3 regions of the Trinickia violacea genome follow, and region 2 is predicted to be linked to each of the others. Evidence: predicted binding sites of a transcription regulator. Region 2 holds the regulator's gene; each other region holds the start of a gene.
The links. The regulator HrcA, encoded in region 2, represses chaperone genes, less so after heat shock. The targets are predictions, from matches to a motif close to TTAGCACTCNNNNNNNNNGAGTGCTAA.
Positions count from the first base shown of each region.

Region 1: a site for HrcA is predicted at 3,510-3,536, ahead of groES (co-chaperone GroES). Genes of this name have one in related genera too.
Region 3: a site for HrcA is predicted at 2,860-2,886, ahead of rpoH (RNA polymerase sigma factor RpoH). Genes of this name have one in related genera too.

Region 1 covers NZ_CP040077.1:3,804,107-3,814,664, reverse strand. Annotated here, with positions in the region: gene FAZ95_RS17500 (hypothetical protein) at 1-203, shown strand, start outside; gene FAZ95_RS17490 (glycine zipper family protein) at 730-1,239, shown strand; gene FAZ95_RS17485 (NHL repeat-containing protein) at 1,705-2,865, opposite strand; gene groES (co-chaperone GroES) at 3,611-3,901, shown strand; gene groL (chaperonin GroEL) at 3,946-5,586, shown strand; gene FAZ95_RS17470 (hydroxymethylpyrimidine/phosphomethylpyrimidine kinase) at 5,718-6,581, opposite strand; gene FAZ95_RS17465 (rubredoxin) at 6,822-6,992, shown strand; gene FAZ95_RS17460 (hypothetical protein) at 7,214-8,599, shown strand; gene FAZ95_RS17455 (YqgE/AlgH family protein) at 8,814-9,392, shown strand; gene ruvX (Holliday junction resolvase RuvX) at 9,389-9,829, shown strand; gene pyrR (bifunctional pyr operon transcriptional regulator/uracil phosphoribosyltransferase PyrR) at 9,816-10,340, shown strand; gene FAZ95_RS17440 (aspartate carbamoyltransferase catalytic subunit) at 10,487-10,558, shown strand, end outside.
Region 2 covers NZ_CP040077.1:4,037,826-4,048,383, forward strand. Annotated here, with positions in the region: gene grpE (nucleotide exchange factor GrpE) at 1-42, opposite strand, end outside; gene FAZ95_RS39380 (hypothetical protein) at 405-566, shown strand; gene FAZ95_RS18430 (RNA-binding S4 domain-containing protein) at 538-945, opposite strand; gene hemH (ferrochelatase) at 1,062-2,129, opposite strand; gene hrcA (heat-inducible transcriptional repressor HrcA) at 2,269-3,288, opposite strand; gene FAZ95_RS18445 (NAD kinase) at 3,492-4,394, shown strand; gene recN (DNA repair protein RecN) at 4,409-6,076, shown strand; gene glnE (bifunctional [glutamate--ammonia ligase]-adenylyl-L-tyrosine phosphorylase/[glutamate--ammonia-ligase] adenylyltransferase) at 6,123-8,915, opposite strand; gene FAZ95_RS18460 (YhdP family protein) at 9,134-10,558, shown strand, end outside.
Region 3 covers NZ_CP040077.1:529,852-540,409, reverse strand. Annotated here, with positions in the region: gene leuA (2-isopropylmalate synthase) at 1-1,426, shown strand, start outside; gene FAZ95_RS02325 (nuclear transport factor 2 family protein) at 1,594-1,977, opposite strand; gene FAZ95_RS02320 (acyloxyacyl hydrolase) at 2,023-2,586, opposite strand; gene rpoH (RNA polymerase sigma factor RpoH) at 2,946-3,881, shown strand; gene cydP (cytochrome oxidase putative small subunit CydP) at 4,213-4,500, shown strand; gene FAZ95_RS02305 (cytochrome ubiquinol oxidase subunit I) at 4,487-6,082, shown strand; gene cydB (cytochrome d ubiquinol oxidase subunit II) at 6,117-7,253, shown strand; gene cydX (cytochrome bd-I oxidase subunit CydX) at 7,314-7,430, shown strand; gene nagE (N-acetylglucosamine-specific PTS transporter subunit IIBC) at 7,772-9,535, opposite strand; gene ptsP (phosphoenolpyruvate--protein phosphotransferase) at 9,707-10,558, opposite strand, start outside.

The sequences.
Region 1 (10,558 bases), 230 kb from region 2:
ATTTCCATCAGATGGATCACGGCCATTTCGGTACGCCAATCGGAGCGGGCTTTCACCATGGCCCGTTTCCGGGTGGTAGTGTGCGCGGCTTCGGAGTTGTGCATGGCTTCAGTGGCGCGAGGGGATTCGGTGGTGCGAGGGGATTCGATGGGATGAGGGGATTCGGCGGCATGCATGGATTCGGCGGAATGCATCGACACTAGTCGAATCTGCATCCAGAAGCGCCTGCGGAAACCCTCGTGAGATCGTCTTATGGGACCGTTCAGAAACGCGGTACGCGGGCCGTCCGGCGGGCGGTAGTGCAGCCGGCGCGCTAAGCCGACAAAAACGTCGGCTCAGCGCTAACGGCAAACCCATCCATTCAGGAGTCCGTCGTGAAAAGCCGGAAGATTTTCGTCATGTTGGTGGCGCTGGCCGCCGCCTGTGCGTCAGGGTCGGCAGATGCCGGACGCGTCCGGGTCTTTGTCGGTGTGGGCGCCCCTTTCTTCTATCCGTTCGCTCCGTTCCCGTACTACTATCCGCCCGTCGTCGCCGTGCCGGTCGCTCCTGTGCGCTATGTCGAACAAGGGCAGTCGTCAGCCGGTCCGGGCCAACCCAGCGGCTCCTGGTACTACTGCGATGCATCCAGGGCCTACTACCCCTACGCGAAGCAGTGCCCTGGCGGGTGGCGAGAGGTGCCTTCGCAGCCCTCGTCTTCCCGTTGACGATCAACTGGATGTTCAAAGCGCCATGAAATATTCCAGGCTTTCCTTGCTTGCCTCGCTGGCTTGTGCCAGCGCGTGCTCCGTCCTGCCGACCGCTCCGAGCGTGATGGCGCTGCCCGGTACCGGAAAGACATTCGACCAGTTCCGAGCGGACGATGCCTCATGCCGGCAATATGCGTTCAGCCAGGTGGGCGGCGTGTCGACCAACCAGGCGGCAACAGCGAGCGCGGTGGGGAGCGCCGCCGTCGGAACCGCACTCGGCGCGGCTGCGGGCGCGGCGTTCAATGGAGGGACCGGCGCGGCCGTGGGCGCAGGCGCCGGCCTGCTCGTCGGGAGCGCGTTCGGGGTCGGCGCCGCACAAAGCTCAGCCTACAACGTGCAGCGCCGCTACGACTTTGCGTATGTCCAGTGCATGTATGCCGCGGGCAATCGGGTCCCGGTCCGCGGGCACATGATGGTTGCGCCCGCGGGGCGGCCCTATGTGCCGCCGCCCCCAAGCGTGCCTCCACCGCCACCGCCACCGCCGGCAAGTTGAGGCTGATAAGTGGGCTGGCATTCTGGAATCGGATTGCGACGAGTTCGCTCAGAACTCTATCGAGCACGGGGGAGGTTCCAATCAAGCAATGAACAACGATAGGGACCGGAGCGGGCGAGACTTGGCCGAGCGAGATTTACGGCTGCTATCGGCGTTTGCCGACAATGAATTGTCCGTCACGAAGTGCGCAGCCACGCTCATTTGGCTGAAGACGGACTCGGGGGCGGCCGAGCGCGTGGCCGATTACCGCGCGCAATAAGCCGCACTGACAGCAAGTCTCTTACAACGAAGGTCTAGCAAACCACGTTGTCACCGAGTCATGCGTAGTTGGCAATTGACTCGCCCGGCGACGGAGTCCGTCGCCGGGTCGTCTTCAACGAGTTTTCATCGTGTCTGGGCAGATAGGGCAGACAAGGTTCGGCGCTAATGCACGCCAGATACTGGTGGAACCGTCCTTCCCGAAGGTCAATTGCCACGCAATGTCCAGACAGTCGCCGAATTCGTGTTGTCGTTGACTGTCGCGAACTGTGACTGACCACTGCTGCTCAACCCGAATGCGAGGCCGAATGCGGAGCCTGGCGTCGGGTCGACCTGCATCTGCGCGACGAATTGCCCGTTGGGCGTAAACTCGACGATTTCGCTCGATTGGTTCGGGTCAGGATTGATCGCATCGCCATTCGATGTCACCAGATCTCCATTCGGCGCAAGCGCCAATGCCAGTGGCCCGCGAAGGTGATCATTATCCTGATAAATCACCGTTCCTGGACCGTTATCGTGCTTGCGCGCCGCAGCGCCCAAGATTGCGAACACCTTGTTGTCGGCGGTTGATGCGACGTAAAGCACGTCGTGGGCAGCGTCATAGGCCAGTCCCGTGGGGCCGAGAACGAGCGCGGCGGGATCGGGCCGGTGCATGTAGCCGGAGGCAATGATGCGCGAGCTATTCATCAAGAGCGTCGCGCCGCTCGTGCCAATGCTGATATTGATCCTTGCCACGGTTCCGTTCAGGACGTTCGAGACGAACGCGGTGACCTGCGACCCCTGATCGCTGATGACCGTCATGTCCCACGGACCGTCCAGGAGAGTTCGATCTTTCAGTTCGCTGAGAAGTCCGCCCTGCGGATTGATCACCAATAGCGAGCCGGTTGAGGTGATCGCGCCGTTTGTGGTCGGAAGATTGCCGACCAGCACAAAGCCGCTCTTGAGCACCGCGAGTGCGGTGGTGAGACCCAGATTTTGTCCCTGGAAGAAGGTTACCGGCTTGCTGTCGGTCACAAGCTTCACGATGGTCGTTCCCGTGCCTTGCTGGTTCGACGCGGCGTTGAAGTTGGACACCAGAACGTCCCCAGGCTGCAGCGCGCTGCCCGACGGCACGCCGCTGGGCACGAAAGCAATGCCGTACGGATTGAGATCAAGATTGGTTGGAACCGTCGAAGCGACTGTCGATGTCGGCGGAATAATCGGCTCCCCGCTAGCAATCGAGAATCCAAACGACAGCACGGCGAGGCCGATGCCGCTTATGGCGGCGCGCAGATGTACCGGGGTGAAGCGGAACGGGCGACGGGGTTTCGGTGGACGTAGGAGCGCGGTGGGTGATTCACGGGCAGACAACTGCGGCGAAGCTTTCATAGGGCACCTCCTTCCCTTGCGGACCACCCCAGCTGCTGGCGCGGCTGGGGAAAGCTCTGAGAGTCTGCAATTCTTCAACACGAAAAGCCGCTAGGACGTAAACGTGCGAGCGCCTCATTTATTCCGTTCCTGTCTGCGCGGAACCGCAGAAAACTGTCAGCGGGGTAAGGGTGCTCCAGAGCAGCCTGCGATAAGGTCTGCGTGCGCAGCATCTCGAACGGATCGGTGTTATGAAGCAGGACAAAGTTTGCTGACGTTCGCGCCAGCTTGTGCCCCACGCTTGACGAGCGACCGCCTTCTGCTGAAGCCGCTGCCAGTCTTCAGCCCCGCGAGGCCCGACTGACTCTGGAGGCTCTTGGCTGACTTGCAGAACTTCCATGAAATTTGTATGGGATCTGCGGGATTTCCCTATGTTTGGATCGGGGGGCTACCACGTGGCTCAAATCGTACGAGACTCGGCGCGCCTTCGCTTCTGCCGAGGTGCGAAAGCGTAAGGCGATAAATGTAACCATTTGATTTTATGTGATAAATTTTATCTCACGGGTTTCCGCTGCAGGCGCCGGGTTCCAAGTTAAGTGAACAAAGTTCCAAGTTAGGTGAATCTCGACACCCCGCCTTGAATTTGTCAAAACCCGTCCATATAATTAGCACTCGCTGCACGTGAGTGCTAACAAGATTTCCGCTTGGCCTTCTGCCGGGCGGGCTTACTCAGCGTTCTTCAGTCTCAATCTAGAGAGGAGTGTGTATGAACCTTCGTCCTTTGCACGATCGCGTCATCGTGAAGCGTTTGGATCAAGAAACCAAGACCGCATCGGGCATCGTGATCCCTGACGCAGCGGCTGAAAAGCCGGATCAAGGCGAAGTGCTCGCCGTCGGCCCCGGCAAGCGCGATGACAAGGGTGCGCAAATCGCCCTCGACGTGAAGGTTGGCGATCGCGTCCTGTTCGGCAAGTACGCTGGCCAGACCGTCAAGGTCGACGGCAACGAACTGCTCGTGATGCGCGAAGAAGACATCATGGCAGTCGTCCAGAAGTAACTTGCCCCGGTTCGTATTCTCAAAAGATTTCAAGGAGTTAGAAGATGGCAGCTAAAGACGTCGTATTCGGCGATTCCGCTCGTGCCAAGATGGTCGAGGGTGTGAACATTCTCGCCAACGCAGTGAAGGTCACGCTGGGTCCGAAGGGCCGCAACGTGGTGCTCGAGCGCAGCTTCGGCGGCCCGACGGTCACCAAGGACGGTGTGTCGGTCGCGAAGGAAATCGAGCTGAAGGACAAGCTCCAGAACATGGGCGCGCAAATGGTCAAGGAAGTGGCTTCCAAGACCAGCGACAACGCCGGCGACGGTACGACGACCGCTACGGTCCTCGCACAATCGATCGTTCGCGAAGGCATGAAGTACGTCGCATCGGGCATGAACCCGATGGACCTGAAGCGCGGCATCGACAAGGCCGTCACCGCAGCGATCGAAGAGCTGCGCAAGATCAGCAAGCCCTGCACGACCAACAAGGAAATCGCACAAGTCGGCGCGATCTCGGCGAACAGCGACACGTCGATCGGCGATCGCATCGCTGAAGCAATGGACAAGGTCGGCAAGGAAGGCGTGATCACGGTCGAAGACGGCAAGTCGCTGTCGGACGAGCTGGACGTCGTCGAAGGCATGCAATTCGACCGCGGCTACCTGTCGCCGTACTTCATCAACAACCCGGAAAAGCAAGTCGCCGTGCTCGAAAACCCGTTCGTGCTGCTGCACGACAAGAAGGTTTCGAACATCCGTGATCTGCTGCCGGTGCTCGAGCAAGTCGCGAAGGCTGGCCGTCCGCTGCTGATCATCGCAGAAGACGTCGAAGGCGAAGCGCTGGCTACGCTCGTGGTCAACAACATCCGCGGCATCCTGAAGACCGTTGCGGTCAAGGCTCCGGGCTTCGGCGATCGTCGCAAGGCGATGCTCGAAGACATCGCGATCCTGACGGGCGGCCAAGTGATCGCCGAAGAAACCGGTCTCACGCTCGAGAAGGCATCGCTGGCTGAACTGGGCCAAGCGAAGCGCATCGAAGTGGGCAAGGAAAACACGACGATCATCGACGGCGCTGGCGAAGCGAAGAACATCGAAGCGCGCGTGAAGCAAGTTCGCACGCAAATCGAAGAAGCGACGTCGGATTACGACCGTGAAAAGCTGCAAGAGCGCGTGGCCAAGCTGGCCGGCGGTGTGGCAGTGATCAAGGTCGGCGCTGCGACCGAAGTCGAAATGAAGGAAAAGAAGGCACGTGTCGAAGACGCACTGCACGCCACGCGCGCAGCCGTTGAAGAAGGCATCGTGGCAGGCGGCGGCGTTGCGCTGATCCGCGCTCGCTCGGCAATCGTCGGCCTGAAGGGCGCGAACGCCGACCAAGACGCCGGCATCAAGATCGTGCTGCGCGCGATGGAAGAGCCGCTGCGTCAGATCGTGATCAACGGCGGCGAAGAAGCCAGCGTCGTGGTGGCAGCAGTTGCAGCAGGCAAGGGCAACTTCGGCTACAACGCAGCCACCGGCCAATACGTCGACCTGGTCGAAGACGGCGTCGTGGACCCGACGAAGGTCACGCGCACCGCGCTGCAAAACGCGGCATCGGTGGCAGGCCTGCTGCTGACGACCGACGCAGCCGTTACCGAGCTGCCGAAGGAAGATGCTCCGATGCCTGGCGGCATGCCCGGCGGCATGGGCGGCATGGGCATGGACATGTAAATTCCGTGTCGGGCCGCGCTCGCGGCCCGGCTGGAAATGCATGGAGGGGCGCGTCGCGAGGCGCGTACCCTCAAAGAAAAACCCGCAGCGATGCGGGTTTTTTTACGTCTGTACGTTACGTGCGAGTGCGCTCAATGCCGAGCTTCGCCCGGTGGCGCATCAGGCTCGCTGGCAGGCGGCGTTTGCTCATCCTCGTCGTTGCGCGCCCAGAAGAAACGGTCCGGCAGATACGCGCCCATCCCAGGGCGGAACGCGTTGCGCGCCGCCTGATACAGGTATTCCTGCGCTTCGCGCGCCGCTTCCGCCGGCTCCTGGCCATTCGCGAGCAATGCCGCGATCGCTGCGCCGAGCGTGTCGGTGATGCCCATGATGCGATGGGGTGGGCGATCCCACATGTCCTGCCGCAATTGGCCGTCTTCGGAGAAGAGCGTGTTGACGAGCCGGTGCGTGCCGGTCTCGGTCGACAAGATGTATTCGGCGCCTTGCGACAGCAGGTGAGAGATCGCCGCGTCGAGCGTCGGCGTATCGGCATCGCCGTCCGGTTGAGCGAGCGCGAGCAGCGTGGCGTGATCGGCGATGAGCAGCGTGGTTTGCGGCGCGAGCAAATCGGCGATCGATTCGCGCAGTTCGTCGGCTGCGAGCACGTGCTCGTCGTCAAGCGTGAAATCGGGGGCGAGGATCAGCGGGATGTCGTCATAGTCGGCGACGACTTCGGCGATCGCGCTCACCACCTCGGCACGCGTCGCGGCCCCGATTTTGAACGCGGCGATCGGCATGTCTTCCAGCAGCATCCGCGCTTGCGTCGCGACCGTATCGGGATCGAGGCCAGTGACTTCGTCGCAGCTCGCCGAATCGCGCACCGTGTAGCCGGTGAGCACGGAGACACCGTGGCAGCCCATGCTCGCCAGCGTCAGCAGGTCGGCTTGCAAGCCGGAACCGCCGGTCGGGTCGGACAGGCCAAAGGTAAGGACGATCGGAAGGGTCTCGCTGGACATGAACGGTGTGGAAGAAGGGTAGATCTCGCCATGGACCTGCGGTGTTAAGCGGGCACATAGCGTGCGGGTGGCTCAATTATGCGGCTTAATTTGCGTGCTGCGCCGTTTTTTCCGTATTTGATCCTGATCGCCCGAGTCGAACGCGCCAGGCCCGTTAGGGGCTGGATTGCTAGCGAGCCGGGCGCCAAAACGGTACCATCATGGCTCTTTGATCAACGGATTTTTCGACGCGGCATAAGAATGGAATATAGAAGCTGGATGTGCCTGATTTGCGGCTGGATTTACGACGAAGAAGCCGGCTTGCCGGAAGAAGGCATTGCCCCGGGCACGCGCTGGGAAGACGTTCCGATCAACTGGACGTGTCCTGAATGCGGCGCGCGCAAGGAAGACTTCGAGATGGTCCAGATCTGATCGGTTCGGCGCCAAGCGGCGGCCGGGCGCATACGTTGTGCGCGCCCCCCGTCAAGCGCTGATGCTTTCGCATTTTCGCCGCAGCTGTTCGTTTCACCATCGAGGCGGTCTGCTGGAGAGTCGATTCCGCAGGCCGTATCCGTCAAACCGCGTCGCCGCACGGCACGTCAGCTTGTCCGCGCCACGAAGGCGCGGTCCGAGAGTGGTCGTATCGCATGCCTATGACACAGGGTTCCGCCGTTCCCGCGAGTTTCGAAGCGCTGCCGAATCCGCGCGGCGCGGCGGTGCGCGCGGCCGAGACGGCGCTGATCGACGCGCAACGCGGATTCAGCGCGCACGCTGACATCACCGCCCCGCTGATCCACGCGGCCGCGGCGCTGCGCCAGGCCGGCTGGCACGCGGCCCAGCGTTTTGCCGACACGCTCGTGCTCGCGTCGCCGTTTGCCGGCGGCGACTTCGCGCGGCGCTTCGGCATCGCGCTCTATGACTTTCAGGCGGCAATCGAGCGGCGCAATCTGCGCGAGCTCGCGTGTTCCGCGACCCTGTTCGATCACTACCGCGAGCTGAGCGTGCGCCTCGCGCAGCATACGCACGCGTTCGAAGTCGCCTACGAAGACCTCGCGCTCGCCCACCGGCCGATCCCGCCGGCAACGTTGCGGGCGGTGCCCGCGCAACGGCTTGCGCTCTTGAGGGCGAGCTACGAGGCCGCGCTGCTCTTCATATTGCGCGGCCACTCGGCGGCGCAAAGCGCGCTCGACGAAATCGAGGCGTGCATGGCCGAGCTCGCGGGCCCCGATCCCTACGATGTCTGGCGTTTGGCTGCCGGCTGTTCGAAGGCGTTGCGCGCGAGCGGCCGGGCCGAGTCGGGCGCTGGCGACGCCAAGCGCTTCTACGCGCGCTGCAATCTGCTCCTCGCCGACCAGGCGCGCGGCATTGCGATGGCGCCGCGATCGTTCGTGCGCGCGTCGCTTGCGATCCTGTGGCGCGACTACGCGCTTTACGGCGCCGCCGCCGAAGACGCGGACCAGGTCGCGCTGCTCAACGACTACGGCTTGACCGTCGACTGGCACGTCGCCGGCACGCAGGCTTCCGAGGCGTTGTGGGAGGCAGGCGCGGCTGCGGCGGAACAGCAGGCGACGGGTCATGTGTCGCTCACGCGTGAACTGGGCGTATTGAGCGTCAACGCCAATGCGTATGAGGATTTCCTGCAGACCGCGGACGCGTCGATCGACGTGCTGTCGAAACACGCGAGCACCGCGAAAGACGATGCCGGCGGCGCGCTCCTGGCTAGCGACGCGGCGTACCGGCTCGGCGCCGCCGCGTGCGCGCTCGGGCTCGGCCATGTGGCGCTGCTTTCCGACGCGCTGGGTCTCGCGTGGCGGCGCCGTGCGCACGCGGGCGCCGCGGCGCCCGAAGTGCATTCGCGCGCGGTGATCGACGCGCCCGACGGCGCGTCGATTTCACGGGCAACCGAGGCGCTGCGCGCGATGCTGCTGCGGGTGGCTGCCGGCGTCGCGCCGCCCGATTCGCAGCAGGCGGTTGCGGCGCTGACGCAGGCGATCGAGCGCGGCCGCGAGGGGCCTTCCGCTTCCCACGCGACACGGTAGCGCCCCCGCCGTTCCATATCTTTCCGACGCTTTCCCGCCATGGTTCGCCGCGACCCTAGGCCGGCGTGTGTGAGCCGCGCCGAACCGGCCGTGGGCAAAGCGTAAGCGCGTGATAGAGTGCAGTATCGCCCTCAAGCCGTGAATCCAGGCAAAAGCCGTCTGACGCGCGGTCTTGTCGGCCATTCCGCCTCGTCTTTGCTATAAAATTCGAACCATGCCCAAGAGTACCGATCGCATCAATTTGACCAATCAGTTCCTGATCGCCATGCCCAACATGGTGGATCCCACGTTTTCAGGGACTGTGGTCTACCTTTGCGATCACAGCGAGAAAGGCGCGCTCGGCCTTGTCATCAACCGGCCGACCGACATCGACCTGGAATCGCTCTTCAATCGCATCGATCTCAAGCTCGAGATCGAGCCTCTCCTGCATGTCCCTGTCTACTTCGGCGGCCCGGTGCAAACCGAGCGCGGCTTCGTGCTGCACGAGCCCGTCGAGGGCAGCTCGTACACGTCGTCGATGGTGGTGACGGGCGGGCTCGAGATGACCACGTCGAAGGACGTGCTCGAAGCCGTCGCGAGCGGCAAGGGTCCTGAACGCTTTCTGCTGACGCTCGGCCATGCCGGCTGGGGCGCAGGCCAGCTCGAAGAGGAAATCTCGAAGAACGGCTGGCTCACCGTCGAGGCAGACCCCAAAATCGTTTTCGATGTGCCCGCCGAAGACCGCCTGGAGGCTGCGCTCGCGCTGCTCGGCGTGACGCTGTCGATGCTTTCCGGCGAAGCAGGTCACGCATGAACAAAGTGGTCGGACGTGAGGCGACGCTGCTTGCGTTCGACTACGGTGAAAAGCGCATCGGCGTCGCCATCGGCAATTCCCTCACCCGCCATGCGCGCGCGCTCGTCGTCCTGCAAAACCGCAATCGCGAATACCGCTTCGAAGCGGTCGGCAAGCTGATCGGCGAGTGGCGGCCGGATGCGCTCGTGGTCGGCCTGCCGTGCCATCCGGACGGCACCCCGCACGAAATGACGCAGCTCGCGAAGCGTTTCGGCAATCAGTTGAACGGCCGTTTCAATCTGCCTGTGACTTGGGTCGACGAGCGCTATTCGTCGGTCGAGGCGGAGGCCGATATCCGCCAGGGCGCTGCGCGTGCCGACATGCTCGATGCCGAAGCGGCTCGCATCATCCTTCAACAATATCTGGACGGACTTTCCGACGATCATGAGCTTCATTGATGCGGAGGCGCTTTATCGCGCGTTGCTCGAGCAGATCCGCGCGGCGTATCCCGGTTCGCCGGGCGCTTCGTTTGGCGCGGCGGATGGCCCTGTGCTCGCCGGCATCTACAGCGGCGGCGCGTGGCTCGTCGAGCGGCTCGCGAAAGATTTGGGCGCGGCCGAATTCGGCGTCGTCAACATCGCGCTGCATCGCGACGACTACGCGAAGAAGGGCCTGCATATCCAGGCAAGCCCGACGTCGCTGCCGTTCGACGTGAACGATCGCCGCATCGTCCTCGTCGACGACGTGCTGTACACGGGCCGCACCGTGCGTGCCGCCTTGAACGAGCTGTATGACTACGGACGTCCCGCAGCCGTGGAGCTCGCCGTGCTCGCCGATCGCGGCGGACGCGAGATGCCGGTGGCCGCGCGCTTCGTCGGCGGCGTGGTCGAGGTGGGCGCCGACACGACGCTCGTGCTCGCGCGCGGCGACGACGGACACCTTACGTTTCACACCGAAGCACGCGCTTAAGTGACGCGGCAACGCAATTCCCAATGCAGCAAGTCGCGGGACGGACGCGGTGCAGCGCTCTCTCGCAGCGCGCGCCAGCCTACTCGGCTGCCGCGGGCAACTTGCGAATCACGTCAAGCACACGTTTGAATCAGGCACAGCACATCATGAACACCGTCACCCAGGGCTTGGCCGACAACACCGGCGAAGCCACCCAAGGCGAGCGCTTTCGCCACGGC
Region 2 (10,558 bases):
CTTGGAGTTCTGAGTCGATGGATTGTCTTGCGTGTTTTCCATGTCGCTGAAAGTCGTCTAGAAGAGTGAATCCGAGGCGCGACGGTGCGGGATCTGTCAGGCACCGTTTTGCCGCCATAGTGTGTTGTAAGGGCGCAACATGATCATTGCGTGTCGCGGCTGCAAATAAGGGCTGAGAGGACGATTTCAAGGGCTTCCCAGCAACTTTCTGCACCGGCGCCGGGCACCCGAAATAGGCCGTTACATTGATTTCCGGTTCGCTATCACATCCACATTGAGCACTATTCGGGTTTGCCCTAAACTTCCCAGAAGGATCGAGAAAAAGGCACGTTAACCCTAACCTGCCACAAGCCGTTAAACCGCTGAATCGCCCGTTTCCGAATCGCTTTCCCAGGGGGAGTACCGTGAAACTGACCTTTGCAATAGCGGTGGTCGCGTTGGTACTCATCGCGGGAACCACCACCATCTGTATGTCCGGGGCCGTCAACGACAACACGACCGAATATGGCAGCGCGCACGCCACGTTCGAACAGTTGTTCAATCCCCACCTGAAAATTTGTCGATGACACGGCGGTCGCGCTTCGTCGGCCTGCCGTGCAACGCGGCGGCCGGCTCCCGGAACGTCTTGCGCCGCTCGAGTTCGGCTGCGCGCTTTTCCTGGCTATCCGCCGTCTCCGCATAAAGCGTCTGCGCGACGCTCGCCGGCCCGCGCACTTCGCAGATCCCCAACACCTGAACCTGCCAAACGATCCGCTCGATGTCGATTTCGACGAGATCGCCTACCCGCACGTCCTTGGCCGGCTTGACGGACACGCCGCCGATACGGACTCGGCCCTTTTCCACGGCGTCCGCGGCGAGCGAACGCGTCTTGAAGAACCGCGCGGCCCAAAGCCACTTGTCGATGCGCAATCGTGCGCCGGGTTCGGTCGAGATCTTGTAGTTCATAAGACTCATCTGGGCGCCGCCGCGCCGGAAACAAGCCGGTGCGGCAATCCGCGCCGGCAAGGAAGTTCGATCGATGTGGACGGCCTGTCCGCTCCGCCGCTTTTCGACACGTCGCGCTACATCACCGCGCTCAACGGCGACGACGCGTAGACCGGCCACCCCTGGAGGTTCTGCGCAACAATCTCGCCAAGGGCGGCGATCCACGCCGGCGACGCATTCAGGCACGGAATACGGTGAAACTCCTTTCCGCCCGCGTGCAGGAATTCGTCGCGCACCTCGAGGCCGATCTCTTCGATCGTCTCGAGGCAATCGGCGGTGAAGCCCGGACAAAAGACGTCCGCGCGCCGCACGCCGGCGGCGCCCAATTCCTTCAGCGTCGGCGCCGTGTAGGGCTGCAGCCATTCGGCGCGGCCGAAACGCGATTGGAACGTCACCCGGCATTCCACCGGGGTCAGACCGAGTTCGGCCGTCAGCAGCGCCGCGGTTTGCTGGCATTGATCGTGGTACGGGTCGCCGAGATCGAGCGTGCGCTTCGGGACGCCATGAAAGCTCAACACCAGCTTGTCGCCGGCCGGGAAATCCGGACTGCCGTGCGCCGCCCAATATTGGCGCACCTGCTCGGCAAGCGAGCGGATGTACGCGGGATGATCGGCGTAGTGGCGCACCGTGCGAATTTCCGGCTGATTGCGCATGCGCTTCAGCGCGGCGAAGGCGTCGTCGAACGCCGTCGCCGTGGTGGACGACGAGTACTGCGGGTACATCGGCATCAAGAGCACGCGTTCGGCACCCGCGAGCTTGAGCTGGTTGAGCATGGCGGGAATACCCGGCGTGCCGTAGCGCATCGCGTATTCGACGATCACGTGATACTCGTTCACGTTCAGCAACTGGCGCAGCGCTTCCACCTGCTTTTCGGTATAAACGCGCAGCGGCGAACCTTCCGGCATCCAGACAGCCGCATATTTCTTCGCGGACGCACGCCCCCGCGACGGCAGGATGGCCAGACGCAGAATGGCTTGCCAGACGAGCGACGGGATTTCGACGACGCGCGGGTCGGACAGAAACTGCGCGAGATAGCGGCGCACCGCGGACGGCGTCGGCGCATCGGGCGTGCCGAGATTGATCAGCAGCACGGCGACACGGTGCGACGCGGCAGGCTGCGACGGCAGCTCGAGGTCAAAACGCATAGGCAACAAGCAAAGGCGCGCTCGGCCCGTTGAGGCTGGCGGCAAAGCATCGGTTCAGATCCGGACCATTATAGCGGCGAGGTTTGCCGCGCATACTCGGCCTTTCGGCCGATTGGCAGCGCGCCTCGGCGCGAGGACACTACTGCTGGCTGAGCGCCATCGAAAGCAGGCGCGCGGTGATGTCGACGATCGGAATCACGCGGTTATAGGCCATCCGCGTCGGCCCGATCACGCCGAGCGTGCCGACGATCTTGCCGTTCACCTCGTACGGAGCCGTCACGACGCTCATTTGCTCGATCGGCACGAGATTCGATTCGCCGCCGATGAAAATCTGCACGCCTTGCGCGTGGCTCGACACGTCGAGCAACTGAAGGAGGCTCGTCTTTTGATCGAAAACGTCGAACAGCTTGCGCAGCCGCGCCATGTCGGACGACAGGTCCGCCACTTCGAGCAGGTTGCGCTCGCCGGAAATCAGCACCGTCTCGCCGGTGTCCGTCTCGTCCGTGCTTGCGGTAACGGCCGCGTGCATCAGCGTCGTCATGTCGCCGCGCAGCTGGTCGATCTCTTCGCGCAGGCGCCGGCGCACGTCGTCGAACGAGAGGCCCGCGAAATGGGCGTTGATGTAATTGGACGCTTCCGTGAGCTGCGACGGCGAGTAGTCGCGCTGCGTCGCCATGATGCGGTTCTGCACGTCGCCTTCGGGCGTCACGATGATGAGCAAGATGCGCTTGTCGGACAAGCGCATGAACTCGATCTGCTTGAACACGTGGCTGCGCCGCGGCGTCAGCACGACACCCGCGAACTGCGACAGGTTCGACAGCACGCTCGCGGCGGCGGCGACCACCTTTTGCGGCTCGCCCGCCTGCAGCGTGGTCTTGACCGTCTGGGTGACGGCCTCTTCCTCGGCCGCCGACTCGATGGTCAGCATCGTGTCGACGAACAGGCGGTAGCCGCGCGGCGTCGGAATCCGGCCCGCCGAGGTGTGCGGGCTGATCACGAGACCCAGCTCCTCGAGGTCCGACATCACGTTGCGGATCGTCGCCGGGCTCAGCTCGAGCCCGGAATAGCGCGACAACGTGCGCGAGCCGACCGGCTGACCTTCGGCGATGTATCGCTCGACCAGCGTCTTGAGGAGGGTTTGTGCGCGTGGATCTAACATGACGCAAAATTTTAGCTTAACGGCGGCTGCCCCGCGAGCGCGTAGCCTCCGCGCCGTAACCGCTCGGACGCCTAAAATGTCATCAGGGCGTCACCATTCTAGCGACAAATCGATGCCGATCGCACACGCGACACGCATAACCGGCCCCCAAGAGACGCGCGACGACGGTTCTTTTCAATCCGCACCTATGGTGTAATGCCGGCATGGAAATTGGCAGCCAGTTCAAGACCGTTGCGCTCGTCGGGCGCAGCAACACACCGGCCATCAGCGAGCCGCTGATGGCGCTCGCCGCGTGCATCGCAAAGCGCGGGCTGGAGGTCGTCTTCGAAGCGGAGACGGCGCGCGATATCGGCGTGACAGGCTATCCGGCGCTCACCCCCGCGGAGATCGGCGCGCGCGCGGACGTGGCCGTCGTGCTCGGCGGCGACGGCACGATGCTGGGCCTCGGCCGGCAGCTGGCGCCGTACAGGACGCCGCTGATCGGCATCAACCATGGGCGGCTCGGCTTCATCACCGATATCGCCGCGGCCGACATGCAGCAAGTCGTCCCGCAGATGCTCGCAGGCAGCTTCGAGCGGGAAGAGCGCTCGCTGCTCGAGTCGAGGATCATGCGCAACGGCGAGCCGATCTACCACGCGCTCGCGTTCAACGACGTGGTCGTGAACCGCAGCGGCTTTTCCGGCATGGCGGAATTGCACGTCTCGGTGGACGGCCGCTTCATGTACAACCAGCGCTCGGACGGGCTGATCGTCGCAACGCCGACCGGTTCGACCGCCTACGCGCTGTCGTCGCAAGGGCCGATCCTGCATCCGCAGCTGGGCGGCATCGTGCTCGTGCCGATCGCGCCGCACGCGCTGTCCAACCGGCCGATCGTGCTGCCCGACGACAGCAAGGTCAGCATCCAGATCATCGCGGGTCGCGACGTCAACGTGAACTTCGACATGCAATCGTTCACCGCGCTCGAGCTCAACGATACGATCGACGTGCGCCGTTCGCGCCATACCGTGCCAGTCCTGCATCCGGTCGGCTACAGCTACTACGCGACGCTCAGAAAGAAGCTGCACTGGAACGAGCACCCGTCGCTCGACAACGACTCGCTCGAGTAACTCCACGACCCTCCATGCTCCGCCACCTCTCGATACGCGACTTCGTCATCGTCGCCGCGCTCGATCTCGAATTCGATCGCGGTTTTACTGTTTTCTCAGGTGAAACGGGCGCCGGCAAATCGATCCTGATCGACGCGCTCGCGCTGACGCTCGGCGCCCGCGCCGACGCGAGCGTCGTGCGCACCGGCCAGAGCCGCGCCGACATCACCGCCGAATTCGCCACCCACGAGCAGGTCGAGCGCTGGCTCGAAGAGCAAGCGCTCAGCGATAGCGGCGACGGCGACAGCGAGGACTGCGTGCTGCTGCGCCGGGTCGTCGATGCGAATGGACGCTCGCGCGCCTTCATCAACGGCACGCCGGCCACGCTCACGCAGTTGCGCGAAGTCGGCGAAATGCTCGTCGATATTCATGGCCAGCACGCGCATCAGTTGCTGATGCGTCCGGACGCGCAGCGCGACTTGTTCGACACCCACGCCGGGCTCACCGCCGCGGCAGCCGGCGTCATGCGCGCACACCGGGGATGGCGCGACGCCGCGCACGCGGTCGAACTGGCGCAAACGCGCGACCGCGAACTGCAACTGGAGCGTGAGCGGCTCGCGTGGCAGCTCGCCGAACTCGACAAGCTCGCGCCGCAGCCGGGCGAATGGGAAGAGATCGGCGCCGAACACCGCCGGCTATCGCATTCGGCGAACCTGATCGAAGGCGTTCAGGGCGCGCTCAACGCGCTGTCCGAATCGGACGATGCGATGGTCGCCCAGCTCGGCTCGATCGTGTCGAAGCTGCGCGATCTCGCCGAGATCGATCCGGCGCTCAACGACGCCCTGGCGTCGCTCGAACCGGCCGAAATCCAATTGCGGGAGGCGGCCTACTCGCTCACGCACTACGCGCAAAGGCTGGAGCTCGATCCGGACCGCCTCGCGCAAGTCGACAAGCGGCTCGACGCGCTGCATTCGATCGCGCGTAAATTCCGCCTGCAGCCCGAGACGCTGCCTGAAGAACACGAAGCCCGCCGCGCGCAGTTGGCGGCGCTCGACGCCGCCGCCGATCTGGACGGACTGCGCGCTTCCGAAGCCAAGGCGAAGGAAGCCTATCTCGTCGAAGCGAAGGCGTTGTCGAAAGCACGCGCGAAGGCGGCGAAGGCGCTCGGCGCGGCAGTGACGACGGGGATGCAGGAATTGTCGATGGCCGGCGGCAGCTTCGAGGTCGCGCTCGTGGCGCTGACCGAAGGCGGCGCCCATGGCCTGGAGCAAATCGAGTTTCGCGTCGCCGGCCACGCGGGCGTGCCGCTGAGGCCGCTCGCGAAAGTGGCGTCCGGCGGCGAACTGGCGCGTATCAGTCTCGCGCTCGCGGTGATCGCGAGCACCGCGAGCCCAACGCCGACGCTGATTTTCGACGAAGTCGATACCGGCATCGGCGGAGGCGTCGCCGAAGTGGTCGGACGCCTATTGCATCAGCTCGGCCACGACCGGCAGGTCCTGTGCGTCACGCACTTGCCGCAAGTCGCGGCGCGCGGCGACCATCATTTCCAAGTGGCCAAGGCCGCCGATAGCAACGGCGGCACGGTCAGCACCGTCTCGCCGCTCGACAAAGCCAGCCGCATCGAGGAAGTCGCGCGGATGCTCGGCGGCCTAGAAATCACCGCCACGACGCGCAAGCACGCGAAGGAAATGCTGACGGCTTAGTACAACCTAGAGGCGTCGCGCTCGCAAAGACCGCGCGCCGCCCCGTTCAGCCAAACACCCGCTGCCAAAGCCGCAACACCGCCGCCTTCTCGTCGGCGACGCGCTCCGGCACGACCCGCGCAGTCTCCATCCCGTCCAGACGCAGCTTGTGCTGCATCTTCCGATACGTCCGGTACGCGCCGCCCACGGTCTCCGCCTCTTCCGGGCTCATCAGCCCAAAGCGCGACACCTCGCGCAATAGCGCGATATTGCCGGTGTTGCGGATCATCTCCGGATGCCGTTGCGCGTGCAGCAGCACCCAGTACTGGACGATGAACTCGATATCGACCATCCCGCCGCGATCGTGCTTCAGGTCGAACAATTCGGTGCGGTTCGGGTGACCTGCATGCACCCGTTCGCGCATCGCGACGATCTCCGCGGAGAGCGGCGCGGCTTCGCGCGGCGTCGTCAGCACCTGCTCGCGGATCGCCTCGAATTGCGCGCCGATTTCGGCATCGCCCGCGCAAAAGCGCGCGCGCGTCAGCGCTTGATGCTCCCAGACCCACGCGGTGTTCGCCGCGTCGCCCTCGCGCAATTGGTAGCGGCGGAACGCGTCGAGGTCGGTGATCAGGAGGCCCGATTCGCCGTTCGGCCGCAAGCGCAGGTCGACGTCGAACAGCGTGCCCGCGCCGGTCGCCGTCGTGAGCCACGTGATGAGGCGTCGCGTGAAGGTGGCATAGACGTCGGCGGCTGCGTCGTCCGGGTCGTCGTAGAGGAAGATCAGATCGAGATCGGACGCGTAGCCCAGTTCCTTGCCGCCGAGCTTGCCGTAGGCGATCACGGCGAAGCGCGGCACCTCGCGATGGCGCTTCGCCAAGTGCTTCCAGACGGCTTCGATCGTCACGTCGAGCACCGAATCGGCGAGCTCCGACAAGCGATCGCTGACATGCTCGACCGACAGCTTCCCGGCCAAATCGATCAGCAGGATACGGAACACCTCGGCCTGGTGCGCGTGGCGCAGCAGGTCCATCTGCTGCTCGACATCGGCCGCCGCTGCGAGCCGCGCGCGCAGCGACGTCTTGAACTCCGCCCAGTCGAACGGGCTCGCGATCGCTTCGTCGTCGAGCAGTTCGTCGAGCAGCTGCGGATGGCGGATCAGATAGCCCGCCGCCCAGCGCGACGCGCCGAGCACCGCGAGCACGCGATCGAGCGCCGCCGGATATTCATTGAGCAGCGCCAGATAGGCCCCGCGCCGGCCGATCGCTTCGAGCAAATCGAACAGGCGCGCGATCGTTTGGCCGCGCTTTTCGGCGGGCTCGAGCGAGGAAGCGGCTTCGAGCGCGCGCTTCGCGATCGTGTCGAAGCGTTGGCGGCTCTTCTCCGGCAGCCCCGCATAGCGCGACGATTGCCAGACCGCGCGCATGCGCGTGAGCAAATCGGCGGGTTCGCCGAAGCCGAGTTCGGCGAGGCGTTCGAGCAGCGTGCCCTCGGCGCTGTCGTCGTCGAGCGCGCTGCTCCAGACCCAGGCGGCCGTGCCGTCCTCCGCCACGCCGCAGCCGCCGTCGCCGCTCACCTTATCGGCGAAGATCTGATCGAACTGCGCTTCGACCATTTCCCGGTAACCGTCGAGTTGCGCCATCAACGCCGCGTAGTCGGAGAAACCGAGCGACGCGGCGAGGCGCGCGCGCTCGTCGGGGTCGACAGGCATCGCGTGAGTCTGCGCGTCATTGCGGTACTGGAGCCGGTGCTCGAGCACGCGCAAAAACTTATAGGCATGCGTGAGATCCGCGCAAACCTTAGGCGCGATCAGACCGCGCGCCGCCGCATGGCGCAGCACGGCAAGCGTCGGACGAATCCGGAAGCCGGCATCCTGTCCGCCGCGGATCAGCTGGAACACTTGCGCGCTGAACTCGATCTCGCGAATGCCGCCGCGGCCGAGCTTGATGTCGTCGGCCTTGTCGGGGCGCATCGTCGCGCGGCGCTGCGCTTCCTGGCGAATCTGCAAATGCAGCGCGCGGATCGCGCCGATCACGCCGAAGTCCAGATAGCGCCGGTAGACGAACGGCTTGACGAGCGCGTCGAGCTGCGTCGCGAGCCGTTTGGCGGCGGCGCTCTCGTGCTCGGAGACGAGCCGCCCCTTGATCCACGCATAGCGCTCCCATTCGCGGCCCTGCACGTAGAAATATTCTTCGAGCATCCCCAGGCTGCATACGAGCGGGCCCGAATCGCCGTTCGGGCGCAGCCGCATATCGACGCGGAACACGTATCCGTCGGACGTCACTTCAGCGAGCGCACCGATGAGCCGCCGCCCGAGCCGCGTGAAGAATTCCTGCGTCGCGATGGCCGAACGCGTGCCGCCCGCGGTCTCGCCGTCGTCCTCGTAGACAAAGATCAGATCGATGTCGGACGACGCGTTCAGCTCGCGCCCGCCGAGCTTGCCCATCCCCACGACGCCCAGCGAGAGCCGCTCGCCGCCGGGTCCGCGCGGCTCGCCATAGAGCGCTTCGAGCTCCGCCGACAGCACTGCGAGCGCGCGTTGGATGGTCGCTTCGGCCAGGTCCGTCATCGTGCCGGTGACTTCGGCGACATCCCCATGCCCCGCGAGATCGCGCTCCATCACCGCGCAGAACACCTCCGTGCGCAACTGGCGCAGCACGCGGCGCAACGCGTCTTCGGCGAGCGGGGCATCAGCCGTGCCGCCTTGCTCGGCGATGAGCGCATCGAGCCGCGCGTCGATGCGCTCCCGGGTAAGCGGCTCCTTGGCCCAAGCCGCGATGCGCGAGGCCAATTCCGGACGGGCCGCAATCGCCCGCGCCGCATAGTTCGAATAGCTGGAACTCAGGAGGGAGACATCAGTCATGAATTACTCGGAAGCGCTTGTTGATTCACGCATCAGACGGACCGGTTTAGCGTTGCGCCCGCCTCTTGCGACGATTTGAAATCGTGGTGAAACTGGGTAAGCAATCAGGTTCGCAATGTCCGTGTAACAAGGCGTAGCCGGTAGTTTGAGCGGCTTGCCCGTGTGTTACATTTCGTGGTTAAGACCGCAAAACTACCATATTGCCGATTCGCCGCAGCATGTCCGCCCGCAAGGAAGCCGTCGATCCGGCCGAAGCCGCCCTCCCGCGGCACGACCACGCACTGCTCAGGCATGCGTTGCGGACGATTTTGACTCTCGCGCTCGTCCTCTACTTCATCGCGATCGGCGCCCTCGTCGGGCTGCGCTACGTGCTCCTGCCGCGCATCGACGACTTCCGTCCGCGGATCGAAACCCTCGTTTCCGAAAAGCTCCACGCACAACTGCGGATCGGCAAGCTCGCGCCGCACTGGTCCGGCTTCCAGCCGGGCATCGACGTGACCGATCTCACGATCCGCGGCCGCGACGGCAAGCTCGCGCTCGACATCCCGCATGCGACAGCAGCCGTGTCATGGCGCTCGCTCGTGCACTTCAAGCCGACGCTGTCGAGCCTCGTCGTGGACCAGCCGGACGTGCTCGTCGAGCGCTCGGCAGACGGGTCGTTATCGGTCGCGGGCGTGCAGGTGCCGACCGCCCACAAAGGCAACGACACGTTCTCGACCTGGCTCCTCGAGCAGCAGGCGATCGTGCTGCGCGGCGGCACGCTGCGCTGGCGGGACGCCGAGCACGACGCGCCGGAACTCGCGTTGCGCGACATCCGCCTGGCGATCCTGAACCGCGGCGCCGATCACCGCATCGCACTGCAGGCGCCCGCCAACGGCACGGTGCTGCAAGGCCCGCTCGACTTCCGCGCGCAGTTCCGCCACGCGCACCTTCACGCGATCGGCAAGCCGGTGAACTGGACCGGGCAGGCTTACATCTCGACGGGGCTCGTCGATCTGCCGGCGCTCGCGCGCTACATGAGCTTCCCGATTCAAACCTACGCCGGGCGCGTTGCAAACTCAATCTGGATAAATTTCTCGGGCGGCCATATCCGCTCGGCGAGCGGCGACCTGCAAGGCTATGACGTCGCGCTCCAGGTGCACCCGACGCAGCCGAAGCTCGACGTGCCAACCGCCGACTTCTCGTGGTCCGTCGATATCGATCCGCAGCGCGACTACACGCTGCGGCTGTCAAACCTGCGCGCCGAGCTCGGCCAGCCGCCGCTGCCGGACGGCACGCCGATCTGGCGCACGCTCGCGTTCAATACGCTCGTCGGCCACTACCGCGCGCCGAGTATCGAGCGCGGGCAATTCATGAGCGTCACCGGCGACCGCGTGGACCTCGGCATCCTCGCCGAATTCAGCCGCGCGCTGCCGTTCCCGCGGCGCTTCCTCAACGAGCTCGTGCGCTTCGATCCGCGCGGGCTCGTCGCCAACTACGACATGTCGTTCGAGCGCGCAAAGCCCGAGAACGACGAGGCGGCGAGCGAGCAGCGCGTGAGCGGCGCCGCGCCGATCATCCACTACCGCTTCAAGGCCGACCTGCAAGGCATCAGCCTCGCCGCGCAGGAACCGCCGCCGGGCCTCACGCCGAAGGGCCACCCC
Region 3 (10,558 bases), 1.3 Mb from region 2:
TTTCGTGCGCAAGCTGATCGAGGAAAAGCGCATTCCCGACGACGTCACGATCGAAGTGCTCGTGCAATCGCGCGAAGACTTGATCGCGCGCACGTTCGAGGCGCTCGAAGGCGTGCCGCGTGCGATCGTCCACCTCTACAACGCGATCTGCCCGTCGTTCCGCCGCATCGTGTTCAACGCGTCGAAGGACGAGGTGAAGGCGCTGGCCGTCGAGGGCACGCGGCTTATCAAGGAACAGGCGGCCAAGCGCCCCGGCACCCACTGGATCTACCAATACTCGCCGGAGACGTTCAGCATGACCGAGCTGCCGTTTGCGCGCGAGGTCTGCGACGCGGTCGCGCAAGTCTGGCGCCCGACGCTTGATCACAAGATGATCGTCAATCTCCCCGCGACGGTCGAAGCCGCGACACCGAACGTGTTCGCCGACCAGATCGAATGGATGGACCGCAACCTCGGCTATCGCGACAGCATCGTGCTGTCGGTGCATCCGCACAACGATCGCGGCACGGCCGTGGCCGCCGCTGAGGTCGCGCTGCTCGCGGGCGCCGACCGTATCGAAGGGTGCCTCTTCGGCAACGGCGAGCGCACGGGCAACGTCGACCTCGTCACGCTCGCGATGAATCTCTACACGCAAGGCATCGACCCGGGCCTCGACTTCTCCGATATCGACGCCGTGCGCCGCGTCGTCGAACGCTGCAACCAGATTCCGGTGCATCCGCGTCATCCGTACGCGGGCGACCTCGTCTTCACCGCGTTCTCGGGCTCGCATCAGGACGCGATCCGCAAAGGCTTCGCGCAGCAAAAGCCCGACGCGATGTGGGAATTGCCCTATCTCCCGATCGACCCCGCCGATCTCGGCCGCAGCTACGACGCCGTGATTCGCGTCAACAGCCAGTCCGGCAAGGGTGGCACCACGTATCTGCTCGAGCGCGGCATGGGTTTCACGCCGCCGCGCCGCGTGCAGATCGAGTTCAGCCACGCCGTGCAAGACATGGCGGATCGGTCGGGTGAAGAAGTGTCGGGCGATGCGATCTGCGCGCTGTTTGCGCGCGAGTATTTCGACACGCGCGGCCCGGCCGCGCGCGTCGGCGCAGCGGCCGTGCATTGGCAGCATCGCGAGATCGCCGGCGCGGCGCAGCATGGCACGAGCGTCGACGGTGAGGCGCGCGCTCGGGCGATCGCGAGCGCGATGGCAACGGCCGCGGGCCAGGCTATCGAGGTGTCGTCGTACGAGAGCATGACGGCGGCGGATGGGCGCACGGCGGTGTTCGTCGGGTGCCGCGTCGGGGAGCAAGCGGTGCGCTATGGCGTCGGCGTGCATGAAGACGCCATGACCGCCATCGCCGACGCCGTCATCAGCGCCGTGAATCGCGCCGGCCGGCGCCCCGGCGAGTGGCATTCCGGCGACGAACGAGCCGCAGCGTAATTACAGAGTCATCCAGCAAGACAGGCGGCAAGCGGTGCGATACATCCCGGCGGCGTGACATGCCGCCGGGATGAAATTGGATTGGGGATGCGCAAAACGCCCCAGTCAGCGATCCAACTGGCAAAGCGGTCCAGAAGACCGCTTTTCGAGCGAACTCACACTCCGGGTTACTCGACAGCGCACCGCGTGGCCTGCCACGCGACAAGCCGCCACTGCCCATCCTGCTGCGTCTGAATCGACGTATAGGCGATCGGAAACAGCAGCGCCCCATTGTTCGCTTCCATTTCGATCAGCGCGCGCCCCGTCACCACGCACGTTTCGCGGCCGACCACCACGACATCCTGCGATTGGACTTCAATCTGCCGATAGCGGCGACGGCCCGCCGTGATGGCGTCGATGAACTGCTGCTTCGTCTCGCGCTTTCCGTTCGTATGAACGAAGCTCACGCTCTCCGAGAGCAACTCTTCAAGCAACTGCCCGTTGCCGTCGACCATCGCACGAAACCGGTCGCGCTCCAGCCCGCGAATCGCCTCGATCACTTTTGCCGCCATCGCTCAGCTCCCATACCTCGAGGCGCCGCTCAGCGGGCACGCTCGTCAGAAGTTGTATTGCAGATAAATCTGGCTGAAATTTATACCAGGATTGGGCTGTTTGATATCGGCGTTGGAAATGTGCTGAAAACGAAACCCGGCCAAGTACTGCTGGCGGCTGCCGAACTGAGCGCCGATGCCGACCATGTCCGCGAACTGGAACGACGTCGAGAGCGTGTAGTTGCTGGAAATGGTCGGATGCGACAGGAATCGCACGCCGACGCCCACCTCGAAAAACGGCCGGATCGCACCGGAATCCTTAATGAAGCGGAACACGGGCGTCGCGCCGAATGCGTAGATGTTGCTGTTGATGTTCGCGCCGTCCGCGTGCCAATACTCGACGTGCGCTTCGCCGACCACCGTGAAGTGGTAGCCGCCGATGTACCACCAGGTCAGGTTCGGGTCCCAGACGAATCCGAGATCGGCTTTCTTCACATCGTGGTCAGCGATCCCGCCCCCGATTTGCACGCCGAACTGGTCGGCGGACGCGGCGGAGCATGCGCCGCAAAGGGTCAGAAGTACGGCTCCCTTGAGCGCCAACGCGCCTCGCCAGGGCTTTCTTTTTTTCATCGAACACTCCAACTAATTAGTTGAACATGCGTTCCGAGGGATATTGCGGCGACGGTTTCCAATGGAAATCGATCTTATGTTACGGGAGATTCCTGGCATGCGTCATTTTGAGAATAAAATTCCTTCAAAGCCGAAAAAACAGTAGCTTTTGCCGCGACGTCAAACGATCCTCACCCAATTTGCACGAGGCACTCCAGGCCACAATCGGGTGTAACATCAGCTATCAAATTTAATTTTCGATAGGAACTCGGACAACCCTACTCGCTCTAAGTATTAGCACTCGGTGACCCGGAGTGCTAACATCCACCGTGGAGTCTTTTCTGAGTAAGCATTTGTCTGATTCCAAAGGAGTTTCGCCAGTGAGCAACGCAATGACCCTTCCGAGCATGTTGAGCCCGGCGCCTGCCAAGGCCGATTCGGCAGGTGCGCTGACGCTCGCGCAATCCTCGATGCTGCCCGGCCAGCTCGGCAACATCGACGCCTATATCCAGGCCGTCAACCGGATTCCCATGCTGACCGCTGCGGAAGAGCGTCAGTTCGCCACCGAATTCCGCGAGCAAAACAATCTCGAGTCGGCGCGCCGGCTCGTTCTGTCGCACCTGCGGCTCGTCGTGTCGATCGCCCGCAACTATCTGGGCTACGGCCTGCCGCACGCCGACTTGATCCAGGAAGGCAACATCGGGCTGATGAAGGCAGTAAAGCGCTTCGATCCCGAACAGAATGTGCGCCTCGTCTCGTATGCGATGCACTGGATCAAGGCTGAGATTCACGAATACATCCTGCGCAATTGGCGCATGGTGAAAGTCGCCACGACCAAGGCGCAGCGCAAGCTGTTCTTCAACCTCCGCAGCCATAAGCAAGGCTTGAACTCGCTCACGCCGGAAGAAATCGAAGGGCTCGCCAAAGAGCTCAACGTGAAGCGCGAGGAAGTCACGGAAATGGAAACGCGGCTTTCGGGCGGCGACATCGCGCTCGAAGGGCAAGTCGAGGACGGCGAGGAATCGTTCGCGCCGATCGCCTATCTGGCCGACTCGCACAACGAGCCGACCACCGTGCTTGCCGCGCAACAGCGCGACAAGCTGCAGACGGACGGCATCGCCCAAGCGCTCGAATCGCTCGACGCGCGCAGCCGCCGCATCATCGAGGCGCGCTGGCTAAACGTCGAAGACGACGGTTCGGGCGGCTCGACGCTGCACGAGCTGGCCGACGAATTCGGCGTTTCGGCTGAGCGCATTCGTCAGATCGAAGCGAGCGCAATGAAGAAAATGCGCGCGGCGCTGACTGCATACTCATAATCCACCGGGGCGCCGGATCAGGCGTGCTTCCGGTTCGAGGGTAGAGAGCCCGCCGTCTTCCGACGGCGGGCTTTTTTTCGTCTGTCTCTTGCTCTACCACAGGAAGCCTTTGCTCTGCGACAACAATCCCCGAAAAAACCGCAGCAACCATGAAAGCTTCGCGACCGTTTGTCGCATCTGCCCCCTAAGGGTTATCCTCCGCATACCGTAATATTTCCCAAGGGTTTAGCCGAATCTGTCAGTGAACATATCTCGTCCGGTTTAAAAAGAATGCGAGCGGCGTTAGGCAATTCCGATTGAAAAGGCAATGCAGCATCGTCCCTAAACAATCATGACCACCACACTCTCCAATCAAAATCCGCCGCATGGAGCGCGTCCGCCCACGCCGAAACGTGGCATCAGGGCACGCATCGCCGCCTGGGTGCATGGCCCAACGCTCGCACGCGACATCACCGTCGTGCTCGCGATCAAGTTCGTGCTCCTGATGGCGCTCAAATACGCTTTCTTCAATCACCCGCAGGCGGAGCACATGTCGATGTCTCCCGCCGCAGTCGCACAGGCGCTGCTCGCCGTGCCGGCGTCCCCTTCGTCCCAAGGAGCTCAACATGCTCAGCAGTGAAGTCGTCGACCTGTCGCGGCTGCAGTTCGCCATCACGGCGCTGTATCACTTTCTGTTCGTGCCGCTGACGCTCGGCCTTTCCTGGCTGCTCGTCATCATGGAAGCGGTCTACGTGATGACCGGCAAGCAGATCTATAAGGACATGACCCAGTTTTGGGGCAAGCTCTTCGGGATCAACTTCGCGATGGGCGTCGTCACCGGCCTCACGCTCGAATTCCAGTTCGGCACGAACTGGTCGTACTACTCGCACTACGTCGGCGATATCTTCGGCGTGCCGCTCGCCGTCGAAGGGCTGATGGCCTTCTTCCTCGAGTCGACCTTCGTCGGCCTGTTCTTCTTCGGCTGGAACCGGCTGTCGAGAGTCCAGCACTTGATCGTCACCTTTCTCGTGGCGCTCGGCTCCAACCTCTCGGCGCTGTGGATTCTCGTCGCCAATGGCTGGATGAACAATCCGGTCGGCGCCGAGTTCAACTACGAAACGATGCGGATGGAGCTCACGAGTCTCTTCCAGGTGGTGTTCAATCCGGTCGCACAGGTGAAGTTCGTGCACACGGTGTCGGCGGGCTATGTGACGGCTTCGATGTTCGTGCTCGGCATCTCGTCGTGGTATCTGCTCAAGAAGCGCGACACCCAGTTCGCGCTCCGCTCGTTCGCGATCGCCGCGGGCTTCGGCTTGGCGTCGACGCTGTGCGTGATCGTGCTTGGCGACGAATCGGGCTACAACACCGGTGAAGTGCAGAAGGTCAAGCTCGCCGCGATCGAATCCGAATGGGAAACCGTGCCCGCGCCGGCGGCGTTCACGGTGATCGGCATCCCCAATCAGGAGGCGCAGCGCACCGATTACGCGATCCGGATTCCGTACGCGCTCGGGATCATCGCGACGCGTTCGCTCGATGAGCAAGTGATCGGCCTCAAGGACCTGATCGCGGACCACGAAGGCCGCATCAAGAACGGGATGATCGCGTACGGCGCGCTGCAGAAGATCAAGGAAGGTGATACGACCGACGCCACGCGCGCCACCTTCGACAAGTACAAGGACGACCTCGGCTTCGGCCTGATGCTCAAGCAGTTCACAGCGAACGTGACGGACGCGACGCCGGATCAAATCCAAGAGGCCGCGAAGAAGACGATTCCGCCTGTGGCGCCCGTGTTCTTCTCGTTCCGCATCATGGTCGGCCTGGGGATGCTGTTCCTCGCGACGTTCATCGCCGCGTTCTGGTTCTGCGCGCGGCGCACGCTGCTGCAGGAAAACAAGCGCTGGTTCCTGCGCTGGGCCGTGTGGGCGATTCCGCTGCCTTGGCTCGCCGCGGAATTCGGCTGGGTGGTGGCCGAGCTCGGCCGTCAGCCGTGGACGATCGCCGGCATTCTGCCGACCCACTTGTCCGCGTCGAGCCTTGCCCCCAGTGACTTGTATCTGAGCATTGCCGGCTTCGTGGTGTTCTACACGGCGCTCTTCATCGTGGAGATCACGCTGATGTTCAAGTACGCGCGCCTCGGCCCGTCGTCGCTGCATACGGGGCGCTACCACCACGAACTCAGCGAGCACGATCGCGCGGCACTCTCGGGCCGCACCACGGCGTAACGCGTCACGCGTCTAACCAAGGGAAAGAATCATCATGGATTACGCAACCCTCAAGCTGATCTGGTGGGCGCTGATCGGCGTGCTGCTGATCGGCTTCGCGCTCACCGACGGTTTCGACATGGGCGCCGCGATATTGCTGCCCTTCATCGCCAAGACGGATGAGGAACGGCGCATCGTCGTGAATACGGTCGGCGCGACCTGGGAAGGCAATCAGGTATGGCTCATCACCGCCGGCGGCGCGATGTTTGCCGCTTGGCCGCTCGTCTACGCGGCGTCGTTCTCGGGCTTTTACTTCGCGATGCTGCTCGTGCTGTTCTCGCTGTTCCTGCGGCCCGTCGGCTTCGACTACCGCAGCAAGCGCGCCGATCCGCGCTGGCGCAGCGCGTGGGACTGGGCACTCTTCATCGGCGGCTTCGTGCCGGCGCTCGTGTTCGGCGTCGCGTTCGGCAATCTGCTCCAAGGCGTGCCGTTTTCGTTCGACAACGACTTGCGCGTCACGTATCACGGTGGCTTCTTCGCGTTGCTCAATCCGTTCGCGGTGCTGTGCGGGCTCGTGAGCGTCGCGATGCTGGTGGCGCACGGCGCGGCGTTCGTGAAGCTGAAGAGCGACGGCGCGATTGCGCGGCGCGCCTCTGTCGCGCTGCGCATTGCGTCGCTCGCGGCGGTCGTGTTCTTCATGATCGCCGGCGTGCTGGTGGCGACGGTCATCGGCGGCTATGAGATCACGAACCCGGCGCCGCTCGATGCCGTCGCGAACCCGCTCCTCAAAAATGCCGAAGCCGGCGCAGGCATGTGGCTCGTGAACTACGCGCACTATCCGTGGATGATCGTCGCGCCGGTCGCCGGCATCGTGGGCGGTCTGTTCGCGCTCGTGCTCGCCGGCTCGCGCCTCGAAAAGACCGCGTTCATCTCAACCGGGCTCATGATCACCGGCGTGATTTTGACGGCGGGCTTCTCGATGTTTCCGTTCATCATGCCGTCGTCGCTCGATCCGAAGAGCAGCCTCACGGTGTGGGATTCGACGTCGAGCCATCTGACGCTCGAGATCATGCTCGGCGCGGTGATCGTGTTCCTGCCGATCGTGCTGCTCTACACCGGCTGGGTGTATCGCGTGATGCGCGGCAAGGTCACGCATCAGGCACTCGAGCAGAACAAGCATTCGATGTATTGAGACCGCAGCGCGCAGCCCCGCGCCGCGCGCGCCGGACATCAGATCAAAGAGGAGTGGATCATGTGGTACTTCAGCTGGATTCTCGGCATTGGCGTGGCGCTGGCGTTCGGCGTCATCAACGTGATGTGGCTCGAATCGGAGCAAGGTAGCGAGCCTTCCAAACGCAAGGTGAAATGACGTATCGGCCTTTCCGGACAGAACGCGCGTAGCAGCATCGAGGCGTCGTTATCGTCTTAGCAATAAAAAGCCCTCGTATTTGACGAGGGCTTTTTTCTTCATGCCGTGAAAATCCGCCATCGGTTAATCTAAAACAACAAGCTCGGCTAATTCAGCCACTGATATTCCAGCGATTCGACCGCTATTTCATCGATTAAATCGCGCGAAAATCGCGTTAATCCGGCCTCGCTGAAAATCCGCCGATATCGCGCGGAAACAACAAGGGCGTTCTACCCGGCAAGCCAACCGCCGCGCAGAACGCCCCCTTTTCGCTCCCGCCCGAGGGCGGCTGGCGGATCACATTACGCCGGCTGAGGCGCGGCGCCACCCGTCGACGGCAGGCGCGCCGTCAGGTGCTCCTCATAGCGCTTTGCCGCTTGGCCGCAGACGATGTGGAATGTATCGGCCGACACCCACGCCACATCGAGCGACGCGAGGCGCGAACGGTCGACTGCCGACGGATCGCGCACGACGACGCGCAGGCGCGTCGACGCCACCGCGTCGAGCGACACGACGTTCGTCGCGCCGCCGAACACCGCGAGCCAGCGCGCCGGTTCCGGATCGAGCGGGCCCGCCTCCGACGACGCCACCGGCACCGCCGCAGTTGCCGCCTTGGCACCGCCCGCCACGGTCGCACCGGCGTCGCCGCTGCCGATCGCCGCACGAATTTCGTCGGCGATGATGTCCGCCTCCGGTCCGATGATCACCTGCACCGCATTCGCGCCGCGCTTGAGCACGCCGCGCGCGCCGATCGTCTTCAACTCCGCTTCCGAGACCTTGTCCGCATAGGCCACCTGCAGACGCAGACGCGTCGTGCAAGCATCGACGAGCGTCAGGTTCGCCGCGCCGCCGAGCGCCGCGATATAGCGTTGAGCGCGCGGCACGGCGGCACCGGCTGCCGGCGCAACGAAGCCGCCCGAAGCGAACGATTCGACTTGCGCGTCGGCAGTGGCCGGCTCGCGGCCCGGCGTCGCCATGTTGAACTTGCGGATGAAGAAGCGGAACAAGCCGTAGTAGACGACCGAGTAGGCGATCCCGATCGGAATCGCGAGCCAGCCCTTCGTCGACAGGCCGTAGTTCAGCACATAGTCGATCGCACCGGCCGAGAACGTGAAGCCGAGGTGGATGCCGAGCGCCGAGCAGATCGCGAGCGACAGCCCCGTCAGCACCGCGTGGATCGCGTAGAGCACCGGAGCGAGGAACATGAAGCTGAACTCGATCGGCTCGGTCACGCCGGTCAGGAACGACGTCAGCGCCATCGAGAACAACAGGCCGCCCACCATCGCGCGGCGCTCCTTCGGCGCTTCATGCAGCATCGCAAGGCACGCGGCCGGCAGGCCGAACATCATGATCGGGAAGAAGCCCGTCATGAAGCCGCCCGCGGTCGGGTCGCCCGCGAAGAAGCGGTGCAGGTCGCCGGTCACGGCAGCGCCGCCGCCCGCCGGCGTGAACGTGCCGAACACGAACCATGCGAGCGAGTTGAGGATGTGATGCAGCCCGGTAACGAGCAGCAGCCGGTTCAGCACGCCGAACACGAACACGCCGATCGCGCCCGCCGTGGTGAGCCAGTGGCCGGCTGCGTCGATCGCCGCCTGCACGGGCTGCCAGACGTAGCCGAACACGATCCCGAGCACCACGCAGACCAGCCCCGTGATGATCGGCACGAAGCGTTTCCCTCCGAAGAACGCGAGGTAGTCAGGCAGCTTGATGTCTTTGTATTTGTTGTAGAGCGTCCCCGCGACGATACCGGCGATGATCCCCGACAGCACGCCCATGTTGAGCTTGTCGTTGATGTCCTTCATCACCGCGATTTCGACGAGGTAGCCGATCGCCCCCGCCAGCGCCGCCACGCCGTTATTGTCCTTCGCGAAACCCACCGCCACGCCGATTGCGAACAGCAACGGCAAATTGTCGAAGATCGCGCCGCCCGCATCCGCGATCATCTTCATGTTCAAAACGTCGGCCTGGCCGAGCCGCAGCAGAATGCCTGCGACCGGCAGCACCGCAATCGGCAGCATCAGCGCGCGCCCTAGGCGCTGCACTTTCAAAAATGGATTCGCGTCCATTGATTCCTCCAATCCTAATGTGTCTCGTCGTTGGGTCGTTAAGTCGATTGCTCTACTTGAATCTTGCGATTTCCAGCCTGACTGAAGCGTTCTTGGACAAACACCTGCCCTGCCCCAAGGCTTTTTACGGCCTTGGGGAGCATGGCGCGATGCGCCAGGTTTCGGGAGCGCTCAGTCGAGCGGCCAGATTTCGCGGCTCACTGCTCTTACCGCCTGTGCCGAATCGAGCGCCAGGGCATCCTGGGCACGCTGGCGGCACAGTTGATAATCGAGGCGGCGTACACGCGCCTTGATGCCCGGCACGGAGACCGGATCCACCGATAATTCCGTCACGCCGAGGCCGACCAGCAGCGGCACCGCGAGCGGATCGCCGCCGAGCGCGCCGCAGACGCCGACCCACTTGCCGTGCTTGGCCGCGCCCTTCACGGTCATGTCGATCAAGCGCAGCACCGCCGGATGCAGACCATCCGCTTGCGCGGCGAGATCGCGCTGGCAGCGGTCCATCGCGAGCGTGTATTGCGTGAGGTCGTTGGTGCCGATCGACAGGAAGTCCGCGTGCTGCGACAGCTGATCGGCCAGCAGCGCCGCCGACGGCACTTCGATCATCACGCCCACCTCGATCGGATCGGTGCGGCCCGCGGCGCGCGCGAACTCGTCGATGCGTTTTCTCAGTGCGATCAGTTCGCCCGCGTCGGTCACCATCGGCAGCAGGATGCGCACGGCGCCGTGCGGCTGCACCGCGATGAGCCCGCGCAATTGATCGTCGAGCAGGTCCGGGCGCACTTGCGCGAGACGAATGCCGCGCAGGCCGAGCGCCGGGTTCGGTTCCGGCGGCAGCGTCAGGTAGTCGACTTCCTTGTCCGCGCCGACGTCGAGCGTGCGGATGATCGCGGTGCGCCCGCCGAGCGCGTCGACGATCGACTGGTAGCTCTGGCGATGCTCGTCGATGGTCGGCGCCGCCTGGCGGTGGATGAAGAGCAGTTCGGTGCGCAACAGGCCGACGGCATCGGCGCCGTTGTCGAC